DNA from 2 places in the Xenorhabdus siamensis genome. Region 2 is predicted to be linked to the other one. Evidence: predicted binding sites of a transcription regulator. Region 2 holds the regulator's gene; the other holds the start of a gene.
What was found. The regulator CRP, encoded in region 2, controls carbon source genes, mostly activating them, when cyclic AMP is high. The targets are predictions, from matches to a motif close to ATGTGANNNNNNTCACAT.
Positions count from the first base shown of each region.

Region 1: AAC852_RS11965 (CidA/LrgA family protein) is a predicted target of CRP. The motif match lies at 2,731-2,748, and genes of this name have one in related genera.

Region 1 is NZ_JBBMXE010000011.1:40,288-50,183, reverse strand. It holds gene AAC852_RS11980 (NAD-dependent malic enzyme) at 1-279, opposite strand, end outside; gene cdd (cytidine deaminase) at 494-1,378, opposite strand; gene AAC852_RS11970 (CidB/LrgB family autolysis modulator) at 1,541-2,236, opposite strand; gene AAC852_RS11965 (CidA/LrgA family protein) at 2,239-2,679, opposite strand; gene metG (methionine--tRNA ligase) at 2,833-4,860, opposite strand; gene apbC (iron-sulfur cluster carrier protein ApbC) at 5,041-6,153, shown strand; gene udk (uridine kinase) at 6,524-7,165, shown strand; gene dcd (dCTP deaminase) at 7,214-7,795, shown strand; gene asmA (outer membrane assembly protein AsmA) at 7,874-9,733, shown strand; gene AAC852_RS11935 (hypothetical protein) at 9,896-9,896, opposite strand, start outside.
Region 2 is NZ_JBBMXE010000005.1:392,577-402,472, forward strand. It holds gene AAC852_RS05665 (serine/threonine protein kinase) at 1-371, shown strand, start outside; gene dsbA (thiol:disulfide interchange protein DsbA) at 389-1,012, shown strand; gene polA (DNA polymerase I) at 1,407-4,229, shown strand; gene spfP (small protein SpfP) at 4,507-4,554, shown strand; gene yihA (ribosome biogenesis GTP-binding protein YihA/YsxC) at 4,648-5,271, opposite strand; gene ppiA (peptidylprolyl isomerase A) at 5,663-6,229, shown strand; gene AAC852_RS05690 (aminodeoxychorismate synthase component II) at 6,559-7,134, shown strand; gene crp (cAMP-activated global transcriptional regulator CRP) at 7,331-7,963, opposite strand; gene AAC852_RS05700 (phosphoribulokinase) at 8,370-9,239, opposite strand; gene AAC852_RS05705 (YheU family protein) at 9,362-9,580, opposite strand; gene AAC852_RS05710 (LysE family translocator) at 9,741-9,896, shown strand, end outside.

The sequences.
Region 1 (9,896 bases), on a different contig from region 2:
GTCAAGAAGCCGGTAGAAAAGAGTTTCGTTGGTGTCCTGAATATTTCTCAGATAAATATGTTTATCTGCGTCATTTTTAAAATCGCAATATTGACGATAAGCACGTTCGGCCTGCTCTTCAATTGTTTCAACGGCTTGAGGTAATAAGCCATGCAGATTGAAATTGCTGCGTTCTTCTTCCGTAAAGGCGCTGCCTTTATTCAACAGGGGAAATTCCAACAGGATGGGGCCAGCGTAGGGAATATAGAGAGGACGTTTACTTTCGTGTTCCAGTTCCATGATGCTTACTCTTTGGACTAATCAATAACAAAATCGGCAAATCAGCGATAGATCCTAAGAAGATAAAAAAAATAAGTACAGTAAATGTTACTTAAATATGTCTATCATGAGCAAAAATGAGAGATAACATACAGAATTAGCTAATTAAATGTTATTTAATTTCTCATTTTTACCCAAAATTCTTCCAGAATAGCCATTTTTAGCAATGAAACTGTCAGAATGTATAGCACTCTGTCTGTTTACAGCCGAGGGAAATTAAGGTGGATTCAGTCGCATTCCATTGTGATAAATGATTGTTTTGCCCTTCTACTAATATTGCCCGTTTGATGGTTCGGCAATCACTGCCTGATAAGTTCATCAATATCAGTGCTGCCTGCAAAGGGGGTAAGCTCGGATTAAATGCCGCATTTTCTGCATAGCGACCGGTATAAACACGATTTTGCTCATCTATCAATGCAATACCTGAGTGGGAATGGCTATAAGGTGAATGACTCTGATTCGCAGCATCCAGCGCAGCCAGCACGAGTTCGTCATTGGTATCCAACTGATAGCCATGATGAATGCTATCCAGCAACAAGGGAGTATCTCCTAAATCACGTGGGCCGAATGCCTCTGGCAGATAGTCAGCCAACGTTAACCGTGGACGATCAGGTAAACAGATTTCCAATTTTGTTCCACTGTTTAATTCATTCATAAATTGGCGGCAATGGCCGCAAGGAGAACAATTAACAGTGACGGATAGCAATTTTTTCTCACCACGTAACCAGGCATGAGTAATGGCTGATTGTTCGGCATGGACAGTTTGCTGTAACGGAACGCCCACAAATTCCATATTGGCACCAAAATAGAAGTTTCCGCTCTCTCCTTGTGCAATGGCACCGACATGAAAGTGTGAGATAGGCGCAATGGAGCAGGCCGCAGCGAGTGGCAACAGGGCAAGTGCTAGCGCATGATCATCAAAGCCGCAGCTCTGCTTAATCGACTCCACCTGCTCTGTTGTCAGCATAGCCGGAAAATCATCATGACCAATGTAGGGCAATAGAGCCTTTTGCAATTTAGGTGTGATTTCTGACCAGATAGCGTGAAAACGAGCTTGCATAGAATAATCTCCAAATTAATCGAAGGTTATTCTAGGATGATCAGTTAGGTTTGTAATGTGATATATACCATATAATTAATGAAATTTATGTAACAAAGATATTATTTTAACAACTTATGTCAAATTTTTTACTATTTAAATGATTTTTTCACTTTTTGGTAACTAGCCAAAAAGGTGCAATAACACAGGAAATAAGAAAGGGGCAATTAATGAAGTAATAACGCCGCAAGTCATCAGTGCCAGCGAACTATATGCACCCTCGACATGATCTATTTCAGCACATCGTGCCGTTCCTACGGCATGAGAAGCTGTACCCATTGCCAGTCCTCTGGAGGCTTGGGTTTTAATTTTCAAGAAATTAAACAAGTTATGGCCAAAAATTGCACCTAAAATACCAACAGCAATGACACAGGCGGCACTGATGGCTGGAATACCTCCAATAGAATGAGCGACTGCCATGGCGATAGGGGTTGTCACTGATTTTGGTAATACAGAAGCCGCAATTTCAGGAGTAGCGCCTGCCCATAAAGCAATAGCTGTACCTGTGACCATTGCAGTAACACTGCCGATGAAGCAGATACTGATAATAGATTTCCATTGAGCACGGATTTGATGGAGCTGTTCGTACAGTGGAAAGGCTAGAGCAACAACAGCAGGTTGTAACAAATCATTCAATATCCGGCTACCGGCGAAATAGTGTTCATAAGAGGTATGAGTCAGCAGCAGCAGAGGAATAATGACTGCCATTGATATCAATAAGGGATTGAAAACAGGAAGTCTGAGTCGGACAGAGAGTTTTTTGGCTACATAAAAGACAGCCAGGGTCAATGGCAATGACCACCAGATATGGTTTAGCATTTTTATTTTCCCTCCTGTTGTGATGATTTCTGTTCTGATAATTGTTTTTTGTGATTAGAGCTGATAATAGTGCGTTCGCGGTGGACATAATGAGAGCTGTAAGCAACGGTAATCATGACGATGACGGTACTGATGATACAGGAAAGGGCAATCGGGAGTATCTGCTGGCTCAGTTGTGGATAATATTCCATAACGCCGACCCCGATGGGTAAAAAGAGCAATGTCATGTTTTTCATCAATAAGCTACAGCCCGGTTTTACCCAATGAGCGGGAATAATCTGAAGCGCCAGCAAACAAAACAGAAGCAGCAAGCCAATAATACTACCGGGGAGAGAGAAGGGGAGATGTGCTGAAATGAGATTCCCTACAATGAGGCATAAGTAGAGCAGCACAAATGCACGCAGATATCGCCAACCTGCCATCAGTACGTTTTGAAAAGACATAACGTATAATTCCTCAATACAAAGAGGGTTATCATACGATTAATACTGTTAATGTGCTATAGGTCACATTAAAAAGCGGGTTCAAAAAACCCGCTTTACTATTTTTCAGAGCATTAGCTTCTTAGAGCATCAGTTTTTCAGAATATCAGGTGATTATTTAACCTGCATACCAGGTTGCGCACCGCTGTCCGGGCTTAACAGGAAAATGTCTTTTCCTCCAGGACCTGCTGCCATCACCATGCCTTCTGAAATACCAAAACGCATTTTACGTGGAGCAAGATTAGCTACCATAACGGTCAGGCGGTTTTCTAATGTTTTTGGATCCGGATAAGCAGCACGGATGCCGGAGAAAACTTGACGAGTTTCACCACCAAGATCAAGGATCAATTTCAGCAGCTTATCCGAACCTTCAACAAAATCAGCTTGCTTAATCAATGCGATACGTAGATCAACTTTGGCAAAATCATCAAATGTAATGGTGTCCTGAATTGGATCATCTGCCAGAGGACCTGTCTGGGTTTTTTGTGGCTCAATGTTCTCTTTGGAGTCGTCTACCATTGCTTCAACTTTAGCCATATCGATACGGTTAAATAGTGCCTTAAATGGCAAAACATCATGATTCAGCAGAGGTTGCTGGATACCATCCCAAGTCAGTTCGGTATTCAGGAAGGTTTCTGCACGGGCAGCGAGACCCGGAAGAATAGGTTTCAGGTAAGTCATCAGCACGCGGAACAGGTTGATGCCCATTGAGCAGATAGCTTGAAGATCTGCATCCCGGCCTTCTTCTTTCGCCACAATCCACGGTGCTTGTTCATCAACATAACGGTTAGCGAGATCGGCCAATGCCATGATTTCACGGACAGCTTTACCAAATTCACGATGAGTGAAATCTTCTGCAATTCCCTGTGCGGCATCAACAAATTTCTGGTACAGCGCAGGATCAGCAAGCTGATCTGCCAGTTTGCCCGCAAAACGCTTATTGATGAAACCAGCGTTACGTGAAGCCAGATTAACAACCTTATTGACGATGTCACTGTTTACGCGCTGAACGAAGTCTTCCAGATTCAGGTCGATATCATCAATACGGGAAGAGAGTTTCGCTGCGTAGTAATAACGCAAGCAATCTGCATCCAGATGCTTCAGATAAGTCTCTGCTTTGATGAAAGTTCCACGAGACTTAGACATCTTAGTACCGTTGACAGTAATGTAACCGTGTACAAACACGTTGGTTGGTTTGCGGTAATTGCTGCCTTCTAACATAGCTGGCCAGAACAGGCTGTGGAAATAGACGATATCTTTACCAATAAAGTGGTAAAGATCTGTTTGGGAATCTTTCGCCCAGAATTCGTCGAAATTCAGGTCACCACGTTTGTCACATAGGTTCTGGAATGAACCCATATAGCCGATTGGTGCATCCAGCCAGACGTAAAAATATTTACCCGGTTCATCAGGAACTTCAAAACCGAAATAAGGCGCATCGCGAGTGATATCCCATTGTTGCAGACCTGCTTCGAACCACTCCTGCATTTTGTTTGCTACCTGCTCTTGCAAGGTGCCAGAGCGGGTCCATTGTTGAAGCATATCGCTGAAAGCTGGCAGGTCGAAGAAGAAATGCTCTGTGCTACGCATTTCTGGTGTTGCACCGGATACAACTGAACGAGGGTTGATCAACTCTGTTGGAGAATAGGTCGTTCCACACACTTCGCAGTTATCGCCGTACTGATCTTCTGCCTTACATTTCGGACAGGAGCCTTTAACGAAACGATCAGGCAGGAACATACTTTTTTCTGGATCGAACAGTTGAGAAATGGTTCGATTCTTAATGTAACCGTTTTCTTTCAGTTTCAGATAAATTTCTGATGCAAGCGCTTTGTTTTCTTCACTGTGCGTAGAATGGTAGTTATCGTAACTGATAGCAAAACCAGCGAAGTCCTGTTGATGCTCTTGGTGCACTTTGTCGATCATCTCTTCTGGCGAAATTCCTGCCTGCTGGGCTTTCAGCATGATTGGTGTACCGTGAGCATCGTCAGCACAGACAAAGTGCACCTCTTTGCCGCGCATTCGATGATAACGAACCCAAATATCAGCCTGAATGTGTTCTAAGATGTGACCGAGATGAATTGGACCGTTAGCATAGGGTAACGCACAGGTCACCAGTAATTTTTTCGCGACTTGAGACATAGTTAGGATCTGACTTCCATAAATTGAAAAGGGTTTTTGATGTTACCTGATCAGAAGCATTGTCGCTAGGGTAATGCGCGAACTTCATCACTTTTGTTTTGTACTTATCGTAAGCTATCTGCTTCTGCTATGATGGACGAACAGTTTTAGGTTGAAAAAGATAAATCAAAAGGAGCCGGGATGAACTCACAATCCCCCGAGCAGACCAATCCTGACCTGCTGAGAGAAAGCGTTGCGAAAATATTGGCAGCGTTCAAACATCCGACATTAGAACAAGATTTAGTGACTCTGAAAGCATTGCATCGTTGTACTGTTCTGGATGGGATATTACATATTGAATTAATGATGCCTTTCGTTTGGAAACGAGCTTTTGAAACACTGAAGGAAGAAACAATTCATCTATTACAAGCTGCTACAGGTGTAAAAGGTGTTGAATGGCGGCTTTCCCATGATATCTGTACCTTACGCAGAGCTAACAACTTACCGGGTATTAATGGTGTACGTAACATTCTGGCAATCAGTTCAGGAAAAGGTGGTGTGGGTAAATCCAGCACGGCAGTGAATCTGGCACTGGCTTTAGCTCAAGAAGGGGCAAGAGTAGGTATTTTGGATGCAGATATCTACGGCCCATCGGTTCCCAATATGCTTGGGACAGCCAAAGAGCGGCCGACTTCACCTGATGGTCTGCACATGGCACCTATTATGGTACATGGCATGGCGACAAATTCCATTGGTTATCTTGTCACCGATGATAACGCAATGGTATGGCGTGGCCCGATGGCCAGTAAGGCACTTATGCAGATGCTACAAGATACATTATGGCCAGATCTTGACTATTTGGTAATCGATATGCCACCGGGAACTGGGGATATCCAGTTAACATTATCCCAGAATATTCCCGTGACTGGGGCATTGGTTGTCACAACACCGCAGGATATTGCCTTAATTGATGCTATGAAAGGCATTGTCATGTTCCAAAAAGTCAACGTACCAGTGTTAGGTATTATTGAGAACATGAGCACCCATATCTGTAGTCACTGTGGCCAACATGAGCCGATTTTTGGCGAGGGAGGCGCAGAAAGACTGGCGGAAAAATACAAATGCCAATTATTGGGTAAGATCCCTCTGCATATTTCACTGCGTGAAGATCTTGATCGCGGAGATCCTACGGTTATCAGCCAACCTGATAGTGAATTTGCGGATATTTATCGTGAAATTGCCGCTAATATTTCTGCCCAGATGTACTGGCGAGGAGATAAAATCCCGACGGAAATTTCTTTCCGTGAAGTTTGATTTAAGAAAAGAATATAACGGCTTTATTGAGAGACTTAATAGACTAGATTAATGATTATTCCATTGATACTGCCGTCATTTAATTTTGGTTTATGGCACAGGGATAACGCAATATCAAAAAAGTAGATCAATGGCTCTATTGTTACAGGGCCATCTGTTATAGAGCGATTGTCCTACATTTGGCGGTTTCTATTTCTGTGATTGCGTTCTGTGATTGCGGAATTTTTATGCGAAGCGTATCGAAAAAAGCGAGACTTATCTTGTTTGCGCTGGCATAGAAGCTACTAACTCCCTATAATCCGCCAAACATAGCGTGACAGAATGCTATTTTCCCACTTTATTTTTTCTTTTTAACCAGGTTATTTCTAGTATGGCTGATGAAGCACATAAGTGTACAATTGTAGGTATTTCAGGTGCCTCCGCTTCGGGCAAAAGCCTTATTGCCAGCACACTTTATAGAGAATTACGCGTTCAGGTTGGTGATCACAATATCGGAGTTATTCCAGAAGATTGTTATTATAAAGACCAAACTGATACCCCGCTGGAAGAACGCTATAAAGTCAATTATGACCACCCAAGTTCAATGGATCACAATTTACTATTCGAACATATTCAGGCACTGAAAGCCGGGAAGTCCGTTGAATTGCCCCAATATGACTACGTTGCTCATACCCGCAAACCAGAATCCATTCATTTTGAACCAAAGCGAGTTATTATCCTTGAAGGTATCCTATTATTAACGGATAAGCGTTTGCGTCAGGAACTGGATTTTTCTATTTTTGTTGATACACCATTGGATATCTGTCTGATGCGTCGCATCAAGCGCGATGTGAATGAGCGTGGGCGATCACTGGATTCTGTAATGGAACAGTATAAAAAAACAGTTCGTCCGATGTTCTTGCAATTCATCGAGCCATCAAAACAATATGCAGACATTATTGTTCCCCGTGGTGGTAAAAACCGTGTGGCTATCGATATATTGAAAGCTAAGATTGGCCAATTTTGCGAATAACCTGATGTTCAGGAATTCATAAGTATCATCGTATTTTGAGAGGAAGTAATGCGACTCTGTGACCGTGACATTATTAAATGGCTTGATGAAGGTAAACTGGAAATTACCCCACGTCCTCCTGTCGAACGTATTAATGGGGCAACGGCTGATGTTCGCCTTGGGAATCAGTTTCGCGTTTTTCGTGGTCATACTGCTGCTTATATTGACCTGAGTGGTCCCAAGGCTGAAGTCAATGCGGCACTTGATCGTGTCATGAGCGATGAAATTAGTTTGCCGGATGGGGAGGCTTTTTTTCTGCATCCTGGCGAACTGGCACTGGCAGTGACACTGGAATCTGTCACATTGCCTGCTAATCTTGTTGGTTGGTTGGATGGTCGTTCATCTCTGGCTCGTCTTGGTTTGATGGTCCATGTCACTGCTCACCGGATTGATCCGGGTTGGCGTGGTCAAATTGTTCTGGAATTCTATAATTCAGGAAAATTACCGTTAGCTTTGCGTCCGGGCATGGTCATTGGGGCTTTGAGTTTTGAGCCGCTTTCAGGTGTTGCTGACCGTCCTTATAACCGACGTCAGGATGCTAAATATAAAAATCAAAAAGGAGCGGTGGGAAGCCGAATCAGCGAAGACTAATCTTTTTTGGTGAAAGTTTCTGGTAAAGTAGTCATTTGGTGAAAATAGTCATCTTGTGGACATGAGACTGGGGAAGTCATGAAAAGATTGTTGACGACACTCGTTATTTTGTTAGTAGTAGTTGTTATGGGGTTAACAGCATTAGTCATGTTGATTAATCCGAACGATTTTCGTGGCTACATAGTCAAACAAGTACAAAAAAAGAGTGGCTATCAGCTTGTGTTACAGGATGATCTACGTTGGCATGCCTGGCCAAAATTAAGTATTTTGACCGGGCAAGTATCACTGACTGCTCCTAATGCGAAAATGCCTGCTGTTATGGCAGAAAATATGCGCTTGGATGTTGAATTACTGCCATTGTTATCTCATCAACTTTCTGTCAAAGAAGTGATGCTTAAAGGAGCTGTTTTGCGGTTTACACCGGATAGTCAGCCACAAAAAAAACCAGAAACTCCCATTGCGCCTGAAGGTGATTTTCATTATCCCGTAGCGAACGATGCTCACAGTTGGAAATTGGACATCGATAAGATCAAAGTAGAGAATAGCTTGTTGATTTGGCAAACCGATACCCATTCGCAGTTAAATATGCGGGATATTGATTTGCTGATGAAACGCCAGGATCAGGGCCACGTTAATTTTGAACTCAATGGTAAGATCAATAAAAATCAGCAAGAATTTGCCTTTGAGGTTAATGCTTCTTTCGGTATTTCTGATTATCCACATAATTTAACCGGCGATATCAGTTCGTTTAAATATCAGCTACAGGGTGTTGGTCTTCCGCCAGAAGGCATAGCAGGAACGGGGAGTGCGACTGTAAAATATGATACTTTTTCATCATCTATTTCGTTGCAGAAAATAGCACTGACAATGAATGGAAGTGAATTGACAGGTAATGTTGCGATTAACCTGAAAGATAAACCACACTATTCCATCAATCTGTCTTCGCCAAAATTAGATTTAGATAATTTGTTAGGATGGGATAAGTTATCACAGCATAGTTTACAGGCAAAACTTGATTATCGGGCTGAAAATAATTCGGCAAAACCTGTGATTGCAAAATCTGTTTCTCCTTTATCAAATTATGATCTCAGTTTTCTGAAAGAACTTAATGCACATCTGTTATTCATGGCGAATAAATTTATTTATCAAGGTATGGATATTGATAATTTTGTCTTTAAGGCCGTCAATGATGAGGGAATAACAGAGATTTCGAAATTGAGTGGTAACGTATTTGGTGGTCATTTTTCACTGCCTGCCACAATTGATGCAACAGTTAATCCCGCTAAATTACATGCGAAACCTCTGCTGCAAAATATTGACTTACAACCACTACTGAAAGCTTTGGCTCTGCCATCGGTGTTTAGTGGACAACTTACGCTCGATGGAGATCTTTTGGGAGATGGCTACGATGAATATGCAGTCACCCATTACTGGCGGGGAGATCTGAATATTGGCCTGAGAAATGCGCGTTTGGACGGGTTGAATATTCCTTTGCTTATCCAACAATCTTTTTCGAGAATGACTGATTTGGTTCAACAGCCGATGAATATTCAGAACTTTACTGATGCACAAAATCTATCAGTAAAAACTCAACTAAATAAAGGTAAGATTAAAATTAATAACCTTTCTGCAATATCTGGTATTTCGAGAATTGAAGGGCAGGGTGAGGCAAATTTACTAAAACAGAATGTCGATGTTGCATTGGCGGTTCAGTTAACCAGTGGGTGGGGACAAGAAAACGAGTTAGTTAGTCGTTTAGAAAAACTAAAAGTACCCCTGCGAGTTTATGGTAATTGGGATAATCTGCAATATACCTTGAGCGTAGAACCAATATTGCGTGATGAATTACAGCAAAAAGTCAAACAATCCATCAAAAACTGGCTTGAGAATAACGATACTAGTGAAGTAAGAAAAAAGCTGCTTAATAAGAATAAGTAGCTGAATTTATCATAATTGATAATATAAACAGGTGAGCGTTCTAACGTTCACCTGCTTGTGAAAAAATTGATCGTGGATTAATGATAGTGAGTTGATAGTGGTGTTACACCACTATCAACTTATAGCTCAGATAACAGATTGGTTTTTCATTTCCTGTTTCTGT
Region 2 (9,896 bases):
ATATCCTGTGGCGTGATGAGGCATGGTTCGTTGATCTTGATGATGCCCGTAATGGTCCGGCTATTCAGGACTTATGGATGTTACTTAATGGTTCACGGCAGGAAAGATTGATCCAATTGGATATTCTGCTTGAATCATATGGACAATTTGCAGAGTTTGACTTGAAAACACTGGCGCTGATAGAGCCACTGCGAGCAATGCGGATGGTCTATTATCTAGCGTGGGTTGCTCGTCGCTGGCAAGATCCGGCTTTTCCAAAAGCGTTTCCGTGGATGGCTGATGGTGACTTCTGGCATCAGCAAATAAATCTTTTTTCTGAACAAATCCAGTTGTTACAGGAACCACCCTTACAGTTAACCCCGATGTATTAATTTTTCAGGAGAACACGATGAAAAAATTTTGGTTCGCATTGGTGGGAGTGTTTATGGCATTTAATGCCAGCGCTTCTGACTTTTCTGAAGGAAAACAATATGTTGAATTAAAAGATCCTGTTGCGGATCAACCTCAGGTTTTAGAGTTTTTCTCTTTTTATTGTCCACACTGTTACCAGTTTGAAAATATTTATCATGTGCCTGGTACGATTCAGAAAAACCTGCCTGCTGGCGTTACCCATGAACGTTACCATGTCGATTTTCTGGGACCTTTGGGGAAAGATCTGACAGATGCCTGGGCTGTTGCTATCGTTATGAAAGTACAGGATAAAATAGTGCCGATTTTATTTGATGGTATTCAGAAAACTCAGACTATCAACTCTAAGGCTGATATCCGTAATGCTTTTATCAAAGCAGGTGTTCCTGGTGAAGAATATGATGCGGCATTAAATAGTTTCATAGTGAAATCTGTAGCAGCTAAAGAACGCCAGGCGGCTCAAGCTTTGCAACTACAAGGGGTTCCGGCAACTTTCGTCAATGGTAAATATATGATTAACAACGGTGGCATGGATGTTAAATCTGCACAGGACTATGCCAAAAAATATTCTGATGTTGTGAATTATCTGGTAACAAAAAAATAAGCAGTCACCACTATTAATATAAAATGATACAAGTATTGTGCCTGTTATTATAAGACTGGCACAATACTTGCTAAAAACCGCCTTTCATAACATAAACTCTGGTTATATCCACAAGTCAGTGATTTGTAAGTAGTTGCAATACTTTCATAATATTTGACGTAATTCATTGATTTTTACTCTCAGTTATTCCTTTTTAACATGGATAAACATCAATCTGTTTTATGTGCTAATTTTTTGTGCACAAAGTTATCCACAGTTTATTTATCAGAATATTTGTCGGGATATATAGAGGATATGGGTAACAGAACGAGAAAATTATCGCAAAATTCGTCTATGACTGCACAGTATGGCATTCTATTCTTTATTCATACTACAGAACGACGAAGACAACTTTATGGTACAGATAGCAGACAATCCCCTGATTTTGGTTGATGGTTCTTCATACCTTTATCGTGCATACCATGCTTTCCCTCCTCTGACAAACAGTGCAGGCGAACCGACAGGCGCCATGTATGGTGTACTGAATATGCTGCGCAGTTTAATCCTGCAATATAAGCCTAGCCATGTGGCGGTTGTATTTGACGCCAAAGGCAAGACGTTCCGTGATGAATTATTTGCTGAATATAAATCTCATCGTCCATCAATGCCGGATGACTTACGTGAGCAGATTGAGCCGCTGCATAAAATGGTCAAAGCAATGGGACTGCCAATTTTGGTTGTGCCGGGAGTTGAAGCGGATGACGTCATTGGTACATTGGCGTTGCAGGCAGAAAAAGAGGGGCATTCAGTTCTGATCAGCACAGGCGATAAAGATATGGCTCAGTTAGTGACGCCTAATATCACGCTGATCAACACCATGACTAACACTATTTTGGGGCCGGATGAAGTCATTGAAAAGTATGGAATTCCGCCGGAATTAATTATTGATTTCCTTGCCTTGATGGGGGATTCTTCCGATAACATTCCTGGTGTGCCGGGGGTTGGAGAGAAAACGGCACTGGGATTGTTACAGGGCATCGGTGGGTTGAATGAGATCTACGCCAGACTTGATGAGATTGTGACACTCAGTTTCCGTGGTGCAAAAACGCTGGCTGGAAAAATGGAGCAGCATAAAGAAGTTGCTTACCTCTCTTATCAGTTGGCGACCATTAAAACCGACGTTGAGCTGGATAAAACCTGTCTGGATCTTACGGTTTCTGCACCTGATAACGATGAATTATTGGCGCTGTTCGGTCACTATGAATTTAAACGTTGGTTGAGCGATGTACAAAATGGCAGTTGGTTAGAAAGCCGTTCGTCAGAGAAAAGCGGGCAAAAGCCAACAACCAGCACGACGAACAAATCCACAGCAGCCAGTATACCTGCCGTAGCTAATATTTCTCCCGAAAGCTACCAGACTATCCTTGACCAGAAATCTCTTGATGAATGGATTGGGAAACTGAAACAGGCACCAGCATTTTCGTTCGATACTGAAACAGATGGACTTGATACTTTAACTGCCAATCTGATTGGAATGTCTTTTGCTGTTGCAGTGACCCAATCTTCAAAGGGTGAATCCCATGTTGAAGCCGCTTATCTGCCGTTGGGACATGATTATCTGGACGCGCCACAACAGTTGGATCTGCATGAAGTGCTTACAGCCTTGAAACCGCTGTTGGAAGATGCCAACCTGCCTAAGATTGGTCAGAACCTGAAATTTGATCGTGGTGTATTGGAACGCCACGGTGTGGCATTGAATGGTATCGTTTTTGATACGATGTTGGAATCGTATGTCCTGAACAGTGTCGCAGGGCGGCATGATATGGACAGCCTTGCTGAGCGTCATTTGGGATATAAGACCACGACTTTTGAAGAAATTGCGGGTAAAGGTAAAAAACAGCTTACTTTCAACCAGATACCACTGGAAGAGGCGGCAAAATATGCTGCGGAAGATGCAGATATTACCTTGCGGTTGCATCAGGCTATGTATCCACAAATAGAAAATGTGCCGACACTGAAAAAAGTTTTCCAGAACATCGAAATGCCGTTGGTTCCTGTACTTTCTCGCATGGAACGGACAGGTGTTTTGATCGATGCTAACACGTTAGCAGAACATTCGAAGAAGATTACGGCACGTTTACTCGAACTGGAAAAAGCCGCTTATGAGTTGGCTGAAGAAGAGTTCAATCTTGCTTCACCTAAGCAATTGCAGGTTATCTTGTTTGAAAAAATGAATTTGCCTGTTTTGAAAAAAACACCAAATGGTGCACCCTCCACGAATGAAGAAGTGCTGGAAGAGCTGGCGGAAGATCACGAGTTACCAAGAATTATTTTGGAGCACCGTGGGCTGGCAAAACTGAAATCGACTTATACCGATAAATTGCCGCTGATGGTCAGTCCGCTGACTCAACGCGTTCACACTTCTTATCACCAGGCAGTGACAGCAACCGGGCGTCTATCTTCCCGTGATCCTAACCTGCAAAATATTCCTGTTCGTAATGAAGAAGGGCGACGTATTCGCCAGGCATTTATTGCGCCAGAGGGTTATCGCATTATGGCTGCGGATTATTCGCAGATTGAGTTGCGGATTATGGCGCATTTATCACAGGATAAGGGATTATTGGATGCTTTCGCACAAGGCAAAGACATTCATCGTGCTACGGCCGCAGAAGTTTTTGGTGTGCCACTGGAGCAAGTTACCAGCGAACAGCGCCGCAGCGCGAAAGCAATTAACTTTGGTCTGATTTATGGCATGAGTTCGTTTGGTTTATCCCGCCAATTGGGTATTCCGCGTGGGGAAGCTCAGCGTTATATGGATCTCTATTTTGAGCGTTATCCGGGTGTGCGGGAATATATGGAGCGCACTCGTCAACAGGCTGCTGAGAACGGATTTGTTGAGACGTTGGAAGGTCGTCGTCTGTATCTGCCAGATATCAAATCGCGCAATGCCATGCGTCGTAAGGCTTCTGAGCGTGAGGCCATTAATGCTCCGATGCAGGGAACGGCAGCAGATATTATCAAATTGGCCATGATAGCGGTGGATGATTGGATCGTCACTGCACAACCGAATGTGCGTATGATTATGCAGGTTCATGATGAATTGGTGTTTGAAGTACATGAATCAGAGCTGGCTATCGCGGAACAGAAAATCAGAGAGTTGATGGAGAAAAGTATGCAGCTTGGTGTCCCTCTGAAAGTTGATGTGGGGATAGGGGAAAATTGGGATCAGGCTCACTAATCTTTATTGAATAATTTGAAAGCCACAGCACATTTAATGCGCTGTGGCTTTCTTTATTATGCTGTGAAGGGGCGTGAGACAAGAATTTTGGTTAGATTTTAGATTAGATCCAGATCCCACAAATATGTAATTAAACTACAAGAAAAATGGTGTAATGACAGAGATTGATCACATAATTATGGCTAAATCGAGGTATTTATTGAAAATTAATTACAAAAAAATCTTTTTTTGATAAAAAAAATAGGGTAAAGTTATTGGCGTAGGGTACAGAGGTAAGATGTTCTATCTTTCAGACCTTTTACTTCACGTAATCGGATTTAGCTGAATATTAGCTGCCCCAGTCATCTCTTTTGACTGGGGCGTTTTTTTATGCGTGATTTACGATTGTTGCAGGAGGTGAGAAGGGAAAAGGTGGAAATTACTTCACTTCAATAGTGGGCTGGCTGAACCAGTTATTAAGTTTCTGTTCAAGTTTGTCTATGCCAATTTTTTTCAAAACAGAGAAATTCTCGATCTGAATATCACCGTCCAGCGCAGCCAATTCCTGACGTACTTCGTTTAATTGTTTTTTGCGTGCCCCTGATGCCAGTTTATCGGCTTTGGTCAGTAGTATCATGACTGGTACTTGCATCACGATCGCCCATTCAATCATTTGCCTATCCAGATCTTTTAGTGGATGACGGATATCCATCAATACCACCAGCCCCTGTAGGCATTCACGTTTCTGGAGATATTCGCCCAATGCTCTCTGCCACTTGAGTTTCATTTCTTCCGGCACTTGTGCATAACCATAACCCGGTAAGTCAACCAGGCGTATGCCTTCTTCTACCTCAAACAGGTTAATCAATTGCGTTCGTCCGGGCGTTTTACTGGTACGGGCAAGGCTCTTTTGCCGGGTCAGTGCATTCAGCGCACTGGATTTACCGGCATTTGACCGACCGGCAAACGCGACCTCAATGCCCACATCTTGAGGCAGGTGGCGAATGTCAGGTGCACTCGTGACAAAGTGGGTCGTATGATAGTTGTAGTTTTTGATGGTCAAAATGATTATCTCCCTGCGGAATACACGAAAAAACAGCGCGGTGATTATACCGAGAGCAACGGCTTGTGGACAGGTGTAACTTTATCGTGATGTTTCTATTACGACATATTTTTGCTTTTTGACTGAAATTATTTTTGCCTAACGTAGTAAAGAATATTCTGCAACTTTTTCCTGCCTAATATGTATGAAAGAACACCAAGATAGACGCTATTCCAAAAATAAACTCTACCCAGAATATGAGAATATAATATTTATTTAGATAGATATTCTTTAGCAAAACTCATCATTACTCGTAAAAGTTGGTAAATCTTTGCAACTTAGCGCTATAGGGAATTACACTTAATGAGTTTTATGGGTTTTGTTATTGACCTCAAGAATAAAGGAACCATCAATGTTTAAACGTATTTTTGTGTCGCTTATGACGGCATGTGCTATCAGTATGGCTGCTCCAGCATTGGCTGCCGAAACTCACGTGAAGCTGATGACATCAGCAGGTGAAATAGAGCTTGAACTGGATAGCAATAAGGCGCCGATTACCACAAAGAATTTCGTTGAGTATGTGAATGAGGGTTTTTATAACAATACGATTTTCCATCGCGTTATTCCCGGTTTCATGATCCAGGGAGGGGGATTTACGAAAGATATGAAACAGAAAGTCACCAAAGCCCCAATCAAAAATGAAGCTGATAATGGCTTACGTAACTTGCGTGGAACAATTGCGATGGCACGCACCGCAGATAAGGATAGTGCAACCAGTCAGTTTTTCATTAATGTGACTGATAATGCTTTTCTTGACCACGGTCAGCGTGATTTCGGCTATGCCGTCTTTGGTAAGGTAGTGAAAGGGATGGATGTGGTTGACAAAATTTCTCAAGTCAAAACAGAAAATGTTGGGCCTTACCAAAATGTTCCTGTTAAACCGATTGTGATACTTTCTGCAAAGGTTGTTTCCCAATAACCTTGATGAGAAAAACACGTTTTTTGCCTGAAAGATAGAGAATGAGACGGTATTGGCCTGTTATTACACTTTTTGAAGTTTCAGGGTTTTTAAAGTGCCGTCTCCCTTTCTCACTCCTCTACGTTTTCACACGAAAAAGACCTCACTGTGGATATGTGCCGCTGTCTGGCGGTAATCCCTGCCCCTATTTTAAAAATGTCTATGTGGTATGATGACTGTCCCGCTACCGTTGGTGCTGCTTTACCTAATTTTACCGTGATACAGAACGCATAATGTCCAATAGGACAACGCAATATATAAAACTATAAAAATCAGTAGGATGAACTCCTATGTTATTAATAATAGATAACTACGACTCTTTTACATTCAATTTATATCAATATTTTTGTGAGTTAGGGGCAAATGTTTTAGTTAAGCGTAATGATGAATTACAGCTTGAAGATATCGAGAAATTAGCACCGACTCATTTAGTGATCTCTCCGGGGCCTTGTACACCAGATGAATCAGGGATCTCACTGGAAGCCATTTCACATTTTGCCGGGAAAGTGCCGATTTTGGGGGTGTGTCTCGGACATCAAGCGATTGGTCAGGCTTTTGGCGCGAGTGTTGTTAAAGCCCGTGAGGTGATGCACGGAAAAACCTGTTTAATTCACCATAACCAGCAAGGTGTATTTAAGGGATTGAATCGTCCACTGACAGTTACCCGTTATCACTCTTTGGTTATTGCCGCAGAAACGTTACCTGCATCCTTTGAGGTTACGGCATGGAGCCAGCATGATGGTAATGTGGATGAAATAATGGGAATACGTCACCGTACTCTCCCCTTGGAAGGCGTGCAGTTCCATCCGGAAAGCATCCTGAGTGAACAAGGACATGAACTGTTAAATAATTTTCTTAAATATTAACGAAGAACGATTTACTTCCTCTTTTGGCTACTGTTTACGGCCATTTTTTTACGAAGCATTTGTGGGCAGGTGATATCACTAAATTATGCACCAGCGGGTTTCATTTTGTTAAGGGATGAGAGAAGCTGAAGGATGGAAAGCAAAAAGCCAGTGCTCTATGGGCCGCACTGGCCTAATTCAAGCGCAATTTCAAGAACTAGCGGGTTCCATAAACGACAATTGTTTTGCCGTGCGCAGAGATCAGGTTTTGATCTTCCAGCATTTTCAGAATGCGGCCGACAGTTTCACGGGAGCATCCGACAATCTGCCCAATTTCCTGACGTGTAATTTTGATTTGCATACCATCAGGATGGGTCATTGCATCAGGCTGTTTGGCCAGATTGAGCAATGTCTGTGCAATACGACCTGTCACATCCAGAAATGCCAGGTTTCCAACTTTTTCCGATGTTGTTTGTAAGCGGCTTGCCATCTGAGCGGATAAACGCATCAGAATGTCAGGATTAACCTGAATTAACTGGCGAAATTTCTTATAAGAAATTTCAGCCACTTCACAGGCGCTCTTAGCTCGCACCCATGCAGTACGTTCTTGCCCTTCTTCAAACAATCCAAGTTCACCAATGAAATCCCCCTGATTTAAATAAGAGAGGATCATTTCTTTACCTTCTTCATCTTTTATTAGAACAGCAACTGAACCTTTAACAATGTAGTAAAGCGTTTCTGCTTTCTCGCCTTGATGAATAAGCGTGCTCTTGGATGGATATTTGTGAATATGGCAGTGTGACAAAAACCATTCAAGAGTAGGGTCTGTTTGTGGCTTGCCGAGAACCATTCGCTTTATCCTCTGTTGTTATTTCCGCCTTTATGTTCTGAGAAGCTGACAGTTTCTCATCAGGCTGGCTTTATAAAGTCAATAGATTAACATATTAACTTGCTGAAAAACTGACAAGTAAGAATTTTATATAGGTTTATAAAGGATGCTAACATATTGGTGTAGTCATCCAGACCCATAAAACCTGCCAGCTTCGCTTGTAACTTTTGTTTGTAACACAGGAAAACATTTCTGTCTTCTCCTGTATCGCTTCAGCATATAAAACCAGTTAATAAATTACCAGAAATCTGTTTGCAGAACACCATTTACTACATTTTCATTTATAAGTGGGTGAATAGTGGGTGTTTTATCACAGGTAACATTATTTTTTGTTACCTGCGTTATTGATAATTAACTTGTGCTTAATTCAGGAAATTTTTTTGCCTTCCAGTAATTGTTGAACTAACGGAGCCATAATTAACTCCATTGCCAGTCCCATTTTTCCACCCGGAACGACGATAGTATTTATACTGGAAATAAACGAACCCTGAAGCATGGCCAGTAAATAAGGGAAATCGATTTGGCTCAGACCACGGAATCGGATGACGATAAAACTTTCGTCTAGAGAAGGAATAGCTTTGGCGGAAAAGGGGTTGGAGGTATCAACAGTAGGAACGCGTTGAAAGTTGATGTGAGTGCGGGAAAACTGTGGCGTAATATAGCGAATATAATCATCCATCGAACGAACCACGGAATCCATAACCGCCTCCCTTGAATGCCCGCGTTCACTGGTATCGCGAATGAGTTTTTGTATCCATTCAAGGTTGACGATGGGGACAACACCAATTAGCAGATCAACTAATTCGGCGACATTGTATTGCGGCGTGACAACACCACCATGTAATCCTTCATAAAACAGCATATCGGTGTTTGATGGTAGCGATTCCCAGGGCGTGAATGTACCCGGTACTTGGTTGTAGGGAACAGCTTCGTCATACGTATGCAGATATTTCCGCCAGCGGCCAGCACCTGTTTCCCCATATTCAAAGAATGTCTTCTCTAGCATATGGAAATCATTCGCTTCTGGCCCGAAGTAACTGATGTGCCTGCCTTGTTCTTTCGCTTTACGTATTTCTGCGTCCATTTCAGGGCGGGTATAACGGTGGAAACTATCCCCTTCGATAAGTGCGGCAGTGATGCCGAGTTGTTGGAAAATCTTGCGAAATGCCACACTGGTGGTTGTCGTTCCGGCTCCGCTAGAGCCGGTTATGGCAATGACAGGGTGTTTGGCAGACATAAGAAACAGACTCCTTATCATAAAAAATTGGGATGATCGTTCTCGTGATCAGCAGTATCAGGCCAATAAAACAAACCGATGTTGAATGAAATGCTATTTATTGAGCCAGAAATGATATGAAACTATGGACGGAACATCTCCTTAGGCATGATATTGACAGTCTCATGCAATTCAGACCAAACCAGCAGGGCTTCACCCCGCTCAAGCTGGCGTTTTACATCCTGTACTTTCTGTTCCAGTGTTTTTTCGAGTTCACCGTAGTCGGTGCCTTCCCGCAAGACAAAACTTTCGATCAAGTTAAGTAGAGTATCGGGTTCTACTTGTTGCCACGGGATAATCATTGTGGTCGCTCCATATCACATTATATTAGCTGCTGGTATTGCTTAGCTTTGAGGATGTTTTTTGAGTTTAACTTTCATTGTTAACTGGCCTTGTATGCTAAATAACATACTGCTATTTTCTTAGAAAGGAAATGTCAATAATTGAGGGATAAAGTACGCCATGACCGCCAGCCTGATATTCTCACTTAGCACATTTATGTTTATCTCCGCGATCACACCCGGCCCGAACAATATGTTACTGACATCATCTGGTGCCAATTTTGGGTTCCGCCGTTCGTTGATACTGTTGTTGGGAATTGTTTTTGGGATGCAAAGC